2 regions of the Acidovorax sp. Q11 genome follow, and region 2 is predicted to be linked to the other one. Evidence: predicted binding sites of a transcription regulator. Region 2 holds the regulator's gene; the other holds the start of a gene.
What was found. Region 2 encodes LexA, which represses DNA repair genes until DNA is damaged. Its sites were predicted from a motif close to ACTGTATNNNNATACAGT; they were not measured.
Positions count from the first base shown of each region.

Region 1: the regulator LexA is predicted to act here: its motif matches at 2,673-2,690, upstream of recA (recombinase RecA).

Region 1 is NZ_JBUDZG010000001.1:148,165-152,571, forward strand. It holds gene ACYZGB_RS00730 (tripartite tricarboxylate transporter substrate binding protein BugE) at 1-191, opposite strand, end outside; gene ACYZGB_RS00735 (LysR substrate-binding domain-containing protein) at 299-1,258, shown strand; gene ACYZGB_RS00740 (helix-turn-helix domain-containing protein) at 1,380-1,607, shown strand; gene ACYZGB_RS00745 (Clp protease N-terminal domain-containing protein) at 1,629-2,135, shown strand; gene ACYZGB_RS00750 (MarR family winged helix-turn-helix transcriptional regulator) at 2,120-2,608, opposite strand; gene recA (recombinase RecA) at 2,751-3,830, shown strand; gene recX (recombination regulator RecX) at 3,969-4,407, shown strand, end outside.
Region 2 is NZ_JBUDZG010000003.1:147,935-152,341, forward strand. It holds gene ACYZGB_RS04375 (DUF6152 family protein) at 133-603, opposite strand; gene ACYZGB_RS04380 (hypothetical protein) at 639-1,058, opposite strand; gene ACYZGB_RS04385 (asparaginase) at 1,083-2,042, opposite strand; gene lexA (transcriptional repressor LexA) at 2,126-2,812, shown strand; gene ACYZGB_RS04395 (hypothetical protein) at 3,059-3,514, shown strand; gene ACYZGB_RS04400 (D-2-hydroxyacid dehydrogenase family protein) at 3,779-4,407, shown strand, end outside.

The sequences.
Region 1 (4,407 bases), on a different contig from region 2:
CGGTTGTCGAGCACCACGGGCTGCTTGAGGATGCGGGCCAGCGACTCTTGCAGGCTGCGGGCCGTGATGTCGGTAGCGCCGCCGGGAGGGAAGGGCACGACCAGGCGCAGAGGTTTGCCTTCTTGCGCCAAAGACATTCCTGGAACGAAAGATACGGCGGCCAATGCATTGAGCAGATGACGGCGTTGCATGGAAAATTCTCCTATGGGATGCATTGAGGTTAAGTGAATTGGTGCGCTCTACCAAGCAATGGATATGCCTGATAACATTCCAAATTGGAATGATTTGATTACTTACGATGTCGTCCCTGCGCCGCCTTGCCCCACCCCTGCACCTGCTGCGGGCGTTCTCCACCGTGACGCGGTTCGGCGGCGTGTCGCGCGCGGCCGAAGCCCTGCACCTCACACAAAGCGCGGTGAGCAAGCAGATCAAGGAGCTGGAGGGCTGGGTGGGCGTGCCACTGTTCGAGCGCAGCCGCAAGCGCCTGGCGCTGACCCCGGCGGGCGAACGCTATGAGACGGCCGTGCGCGCGGTGCTGGCGCAGCTGGAGGCGGCCACGCTGGAGCTGATCACCAGCGACGATGGCGGCGGTGCGCTGCACCTGTCCAGCCTGCCCACCTTCGCCGCCAAGTGGCTCATCCCGCGCCTGCCGCAATTCCAGCAGCAGCACCCGCAGGTCACGCTGCATTTTGTGCCCTACATGCACAGCTATAACTTCGACCGGCCCGAGCTGGACTGCGCAATCCTGTTCGGCGACGGCCACTGGCCAGGTGCCCACGCGCACTACATCACGGGCCACGACGTGGCGCTGATTGCCCCCCGCAGCAAGGTGGCCGACTGGCCCATCCACGCCCCGCGCGATGTGGCGCGCCACACCCTGCTGCGCCATGTGACCGTGCCCGAAGCCTGGCTGCGCTGGAGCGAAACCCATGGCGTGCCCGGCCACATCGACCCGCTGGCCGGCCCGCAGTTCGACCAGTTCCAGACCATGATCCGCGCCGTGATGGCAGGCATGGGCCTGGCGCTGGTGCCGCGCTGCCTGGTGCAGGACGAGATCACCGCCGGGCTGGTGCGCGAGCCCCTGGCCGACGCAGCGCTGCGCGGCGGCTACCCCAGCACCGTGGGTTACTGGCTCTGCTACCCCGAGGGGCGCACACAGCTGCACGCGCTGCAGTGTTTTCGGCAGTGGATGCTGGCCTGTGCGCAGCCGGTGGCGCCCCCTGCAGCACCGTTGTTGGGTGTCACCGATAGCCCCTGATTGAGGGGAAACAGGAGCAGTGCCGATAAGCGATGCCGCCTCCCTCTCCGGGACCAGGCCGCACCGCACGCCTCGTCAACCAAGGTTGACAGTTTTTGCATTCGTCAACTACAGTTGACGAATGCAAACGCAGCCCCCATCCTCGCTTCCTTCGCCCGACCAGCCCGAGGCCGCACTGGCGGCCGTGGTGGCCTTGCGCCTCATGGCCGACCGGCTGGAAGCCGGTGCCGTGGCCGCAGCGCTGGAGCAGGGCTGGTCATGGGCGCAGATCGCCCAGGCGCTGGGCGTGAGCAAACAGGCAGCCCACAAGCGCCTGGCTGCCCAGGTCGCGCGCCCCACCCACCCTTGATCGCATTGAAGGAGCTTCTCCATGTTGCAACGCATCCGCCAACGCCTGCAGGACATGCACACCCTGCGCCAGCTGTTCACACGCGCCGAGCACCATGCCCGAACCCAGGGGCAGCCACGGCCGGGCGCTGAGCACTTTCTGCTGGCCGCCATCGAGCTGCCCGATGGCACCGCACGCCGCGCCTTCGAAAGCATCGGCGCCAATCCCGATGCCATCCCCGCCGCGATTGAGCAGCAATACCGCGACGCATTGGCGCAGGTGGGCATCCAGGCCGATATTCCGCCCGCCAGCCCTCTGACGGCGCCACAGCCCCGGGCCTTCCACGCCCAGCCCTCTGGCCAGAGCCTGGTGCAGGCACTGGCCCACGCACGCAAGGGCCAGCCGGGCCCCTTGCTGGGCGCGCATGTGGTGGCGCTGGTCGCAGCCGCGCCACAAGGTGTGGCCACGCGCACGCTGAAGGCGCTGCGCCTGGACCCGGCAGCACTGGTACAGGCCGCGCAGCGCGAAAGCGCCTACCCCCCCGCGTAGGCCTCCAGCCCGATGGTGACCACGGTGGCCACCTCGTTGCCGACCTCGGCGCGGAACTCGGCTTCGGCCTGCGCCACGGCATCGCGAAAGGCCTGCAGCCAGGCCAGGCCCACGGGCGTGAAACACACGCGGCGCGCGCGTGCGTCCAGCGGGTCGGCCTCGCGCGTGACCAGGCCCCAGGCCTCGCACTGATCCACCAGGTTGGCCATGGCCTGCTTGGTCATGCCCGCGCGCTGGGCCAGATCGGTCAGCCGGTCGCCCGAGAGCGCCAGGTGGCGCGTGATGTGCACATGGGCAGCCGTCACCTGGTCGCGCGCGGCCAGGTTGGACAGGGCCAGCGGCACCTCCACGTTGTGCGCCATGAGCTGAAGCACCCGCGCGTCGAAGCGGCGCATCGCGTGGCCGAGCAGGCGGCCCAGGTGGGTCTGGCGCCAGCCGTCTTCGGCAGGGGATGGAAGGGGCGAATCAGGCATGCCTGAATTGTCAGGCAAACTGACTAAATTATCCTTGAATAACAAAAGACGGCTCGCATAAACTACTGTTCAAGCATCCAGCCTGTAATTAATTGCAGAGCCATGCAAACACCCAACCCATTGTTTCTCAAGGAGTTTTCTCATGGACGTCGCAGTCAAAGGCACCAACCCCGCATTGCCCGTGAACACCGAAAAGGCCAAGGCCCTGGCCGCTGCGCTCGCCCAGATCGAGAAGCAGTTCGGCAAGGGCACCATCATGCGCCTGGGTGAAGGCGAGGTGATCGAGGACATCCAGGTGGTGTCCACCGGCTCGCTGGGCCTGGACATTGCCCTGGGCGTGGGCGGCCTGCCCCGGGGCCGCGTGGTGGAAATTTATGGCCCGGAATCGTCGGGCAAGACCACGCTCACGCTGCAAGTGGTGGCCGAGATGCAAAAGCAGGGCGGCACCTGCGCCTTCGTCGATGCGGAACACGCCCTCGACGTGCAATACGCCCAGAAGCTCGGCGTGCAGCTGTCCGACCTGCTGATCAGCCAGCCCGACACGGGTGAGCAAGCGCTGGAAATCGTGGACAGCCTGGTGCGCTCGGGCGCTGTGGACCTGATCATCGTGGACTCGGTGGCCGCGCTCACGCCCAAGGCCGAAATCGAAGGCGAAATGGGCGACGCCCTGCCCGGCCTGCAGGCCCGTTTGATGAGCCAGGCGCTGCGCAAGCTCACCGCCACGATCAAGAAGACCAACTGCATGGTCATCTTCATCAACCAGATCCGCATGAAGATCGGCGTGATGTTCGGCTCGCCCGAAACCACCACCGGCGGCAATGCGCTGAAGTTCTACGCCTCGGTGCGCCTCGATATCCGCCGCACCGGCACCATCAAGAAGGGCGACGAAGCCATCGGCAATGAAACCAAGGTCAAGGTGGTCAAGAACAAGGTGAGCCCCCCGTTCAAGACGGCCGAGTTCGACATCCTGTTCGGCGAAGGCATCAGCCGCGAGGGCGAGATCATCGACATGGGCGTCACCGCCAAGATCGTCGAGAAGTCGGGCGCCTGGTATGCCTACAACGGCGAAAAGATCGGCCAGGGCCGCGACAACGCCCGCGAGTTTTTGCGCGAGAACCCGGATCTGGCCCGAGAGATAGAAAACAAAGTGCGCGAAGGTCTGGGCATTGCGTTGCTGCCTGCCGCCTTGGCGCAGGCCAGTGCCGACAGCGACGAGGCGTAAGCCAAGAACTGCCATGCCGCCAGAACAAGGCCCGCAAGGTTTTGGCGGCAGGCAGGCATCCACAATCTAAGTCAAACAAGGCCTCACCGCGCGATAGCAAAGCTTTGTTTGCTATCAATTTTGAACATCCCAATCACCATGGGCTTCACCACGCTGTCGCTCAAGGGGCGCGCACTGCGGCTGCTGAGCCAGCGCGAACACTCGCGCGCGGAGCTGTTGCGCAAGCTGGCCCCGCATGTTGAGGAGGGCGATGACCTCAACGCCCTCCTCGACGACCTGCAGGCACGCGATTTCATCAGCGAGGCGCGGGTGGTGGACTCGGTGCTGAACCGCCGCGCAGGCCGCTTGGGCGCAGCGCGCATACGGCAGGAGCTGCAGTCTAAAGGCCTGGGCGCCGACGCGGTGCAGCAGGCCGTGGCCCAGTTGCAGGGCAGTGAACTGGAGCGCGCCCGCGAGGTGTGGCGCCGCAAGTTTGGCGAGCCCGCCGCAGACCCACAGGCCCGCGCCAAGCAGATGCGCTTTTTGCTGGCGCGGGGGTTCTCAGGGGATGTTGTGCGGCGCGCCGTGCTGGGCGCCG
Region 2 (4,407 bases):
GATCGCTACGAACCGGCGACGTCCTGCACAGGGGCGTCGCTTTTTTATGGCGCCAACATGCTCGTGCGCCAACGCTGCCCGGCATCAGTTCCGCCGCAGCAGTACCTCATCACCCCGACATTGACCCACACATCATGCGGGGCTGGACCGCAGGCCGTAGGCTTTGCCATCGACATACAGGTACTCCGCGCGCAGCACCGGGTCGCCCTTCTCCTCATGCAAGGTGAACCCCACCACCGAGACCTGGGCGCCCGGCAGGATCTCCTGCACCTGCCACGCCTGCATGCGTGTGAGGGGCGCCAGCTCGACCTCCCAGAGCCGGTCCTTGCGGGTGGGCAACACGGCCTTGGCCAGCAGCGCTCGGCCGTCCACTGGCGCCGTCTGTGCGGGTACCTGCCGCTGGGCCAGGTCGGCAGGCAGCTTCAAGCCAGCGGCAAGCTCCAGCGACAGTTCTGCATGGGGGTTCTGCCAGCGCGCCTTGCGCACGGTGCCTTCCAGATAAATGGGGCGGTCCGGGTCAAAGCTGCTCCAGCCATGGTGCGCCTGCCCCCCCAGGGGCCAGGCGGTGGCGGCGACAAGCAAGTGGCGTCGTTGCAGGCTCATACAGACTCCCGAAGAAAAGAGGAACCGGACAGGTTTTACAGATAGGCGATCCAGCGGCCACACACCACCACGGCCAGCCAGACCACCGTGGAAGCCAGCATCTGTGCGCGGGCCAGGGCGTCCAGCCGCAGGAGTGAACCGCGCCCATGAAACCATGCGGCATTGCACCCGGCAAGCATTAACAACAGCATCTTCAAGGTGAATGCCCGGTTGCTGAGCAGCTCGGCTGGCTGGGTGGCAAACATCAGCAGGCCCGAGGCGGCGGCCAGTGCGAAACCACACAGCGCCAGCGACAGGCTCAGCCGGGCCAGGTCCTTCACCGGCAGCGCCGCACCCCGGCCAAACACCCGCAACTCCAGCAACACCAGGTTGCCCAGCAGCAGCGCGATGCCCACGATGTGCACCACCTCCAGCGCCGGATAGGCCCAGGCATGCGTCTTGAGTGCTGCGAACATATATAAATAAAGCAGCCAGCCTCGTCAGTGCGCCTGCAGCAGGTCGAGCACCAAGGCCACCCGCGCCTTCACTGGCGACAGCCCCAGGGAATCCGGCAACACATCGTCGGGCTTGGGCAGCACCTGCCCTTCGGTGCACCGGGTGGCCCGCACCACGCGCACACCGGCCTGCTGTGCCCGCAGCAAGGCGGCCTCCAGCGCATGGTGAATGGTCCCGTTTCCCGTGCAGGCCACCACCAGACCCCGCACACCGGCATGCACCAGCGCATCCACGGTCTGGGCCCGTGCCCCTGCGTGGCTCAGCACCACCTCCACCCAGGGCCATTCGTGGGCTTCAATTCCTGTTTTGATAGCAGAAAAGGCGCGCCCAACAGGCGCAAGGGGCCAATTTTGCACAAGGCGCACCCGTCCTTCCTCCACCCACCCCAAGGGGCCGGCATCGCCCGAATTGAAGGCATGCACCCGGTACGGGTGGACCTTCTGCACGCTGCGGGCGGCATGCACTTCTCCGGCCGCCACAGCGACCACCCCGGTGGCGCCAGGGGCCAGCACCACGGCCACAGCGTCCAGCAGGTTCTGCGGACCGTCGGGCGTCAGCGCCGTCGCGGGGCGCATGGCACAGGTCAGCACCACAGGCTTGGTGGCGTCCAGCACTTCGCGCAGAAACCAGGCGGTTTCTTCCAGCGTGTCGGTGCCGTGGGTAATGACCAGGCCCCGCACATCCGGGTCCGCCAGGTGGTGCGCGCAGCGCTGGGCCAGCGCCCGCCACACACCGTCATCCATGTCCTTGCTGTCCACCTGGGCCACCTGCTCGGCCACCAGCATGCCGCCCGCCAGCGCCTGCAGGCCCGGCACGGCGGCCAGCAGTTGCTCTACCCCCACCTGGGCTGCGGTGTAGCCAATGTTGTCCCCCGCCTGCGCCGAGGTGCCCGCGATGGTGCCCCCGGTGCCCAAAACCACAATTTTTTGCCCACTCACTTGCATACTCCGAAAAACTGGTGAAAAATACAGTTACTGGATTAAAAAACAGTTGTTCGCCACTGTAACCGCCGCCACCGGAAACCACCATGCTCGACAACCCCAAACTCACCGCCCGCCAGCAGCAGATTCTGGATCTCATCCAGACCGCCATTGCACGCACTGGCGCGCCCCCGACCCGCGCAGAAATCGCGGCCGAGCTGGGGTTCAAATCAGCCAACGCCGCCGAAGAGCACCTGCAGGCTCTGGCCCGCAAAGGGGTGATCGAGCTGGTCAGCGGCACATCGCGTGGCATTCGCCTGCGTGGCGACACGGTCCGCTCCATCAATGCGGCCCGTAGCCTCCAGCTTGGCAGCCAGTTCAGCCTGCCAATTCCAGGCTTGTCGCAGCTGGTGCTGCCCCTGGTGGGGCGCGTGGCAGCGGGGTCGCCCATTCTCGCGCAGGAACATGTGGACCAGACCTACAGCGTGGAAAACAGCCTCTTCCAGCACAAACCCGATTACCTGCTCAAAGTGCGCGGCATGTCCATGCGCGACGCCGGCATCATGGACGGCGACCTGCTCGCAGTGCAGTCCACCCGCGAAGCCCGCAACGGGCAGATCATCGTGGCGCGGCTGGGTGACGATGTCACCGTCAAGCGCCTGCGCCGCACCGCCACCGCCATCGAGCTCTTGCCCGAAAACCCCGACTACCCGGTGATCGTGGTCCAGCCCGGTGAACCCTTCGAAATCGAAGGCCTGGCTGTGGGGCTCATCCGCAACACCATGCTGATGTAGACCACTCCGTTTGGGCCGCACTGCGGGTGGCGGGCGTTTGGTGGGCTGGGCACAGCACACCAGCCCTGCAGTGCAGACCCCATGCCATGCCACCAGCCGTACCAGCGCGGCGACGTTGTTTGTCTTGTGATGCCAGTCTCTTGCACCACAGGCAGCAGCACGTCCGCCATGGCCCGGCAAACAGCATGGCATGAAATCACTTTGCAATCCTGCCTGTGTTCAACCCCCGACCTTCGGAGTTTTCACATGGGACTTGCCTTGTTCACCCTTACCGCCTTGCAAAATCCGCTGCGCGGCCTGAAGCGCCTGCTGGTACACCCTGCGCGCGCAGATACCGCAGCAGACGACAACGCCGCAGTAGTGGGCCACCCGCGCCCGCCTACCCCGCAGCAGGGCCCACGGCCACTGCGTGGCAACTGGCCGTTCACGGTCAAGCCTCCGCTGCGCCCCTCCGAGGCACCCACACGGCAGCCCGCGTCAGCGGGCAGGTCTTTTTTGCCCATGGCCAACCCCATGGGCAGCCACCGCCACGCATTTTTATCAGCGCTGCCAGCAGATTCGCATGCCCGCAGCCTGCGATCGCCCAAGGTCCTGCGGCGGGTGTCCGACTCTGGCACGGGCCGCCTGGTGATTGCGGGCAGCATGGCCGATGTGTGCGCCGAGCTGGATCGCATGGTGGCCTCCGAAGCCATGCGGGCCTGAGGCCTGTCGGAAGACCTTTTCAAAGACCGCACTGCAGTCCCACGGTGATGGAGGTGCATGCCTTGGAGTTGAAGCGCAAGCTTGCGAGCCCTCTGAGAGCAAAGACACCAGCGCTTCAAATCCATCGGCCCGATTTCACGCCACCCCTTCGGTGGAATGCCGGGCCAGGCATCACCAACACTCCGTCACCAAAAGCCGGGGATTTTGGTGCGCCAAGCGGCCACCTGGCGCGGTACGCAATCTCTGCCAAGGCACAATGTCGGGATGAACATAGTGATCCTCGACGATTACCAGGATGCAGTGCGCAAACTGCATTGCGCCTCCCGGCTCGACGCGTACACCGCCAAGGTTTACACCAACACCGTCAAGGGGCTCGGCCAGCTCTCCGTGCGACTCAAAGATGCCGACATCATCGTGCTGGTGCGGGAACGCACCCAGATCACACGTCAACTCGTCGAGAAGCTACCCCGCCTCAAGCTGATTGCACAAACAGGCAAGGTCGGCAGCCACATTGACGTGGCCGCCTGCACCGAACGCGGGATTGCCGTTGCCGAAGGCGTGGGCTCTCCGGTGGCCCCCGCCGAGCTGACCTGGGCGCTGGTCATGGCTTCCATGCGCAGGCTGCCCCAGTACATCTCCAACCTCAAGCATGGTGCCTGGCAACAGTCCGGCTTGAAGACCGCGTCCATGCCCGCCAATTTTGGGCTGGGCAACGTGTTGCGTGGCAAAACCCTCGGCATCTGGGGCTATGGACGCATCGGGCAGCTGGTGGCCGGCTATGGCCGGGCGTTTGGAATGAATGTGCGCGTCTGGGGCCGCGAGGGCTCGCGTGCGCAGGCGTTGACCGATGGCTACCAGGCGGCAACAACGCGCGAGGAGTTCTTCTCCCAGTG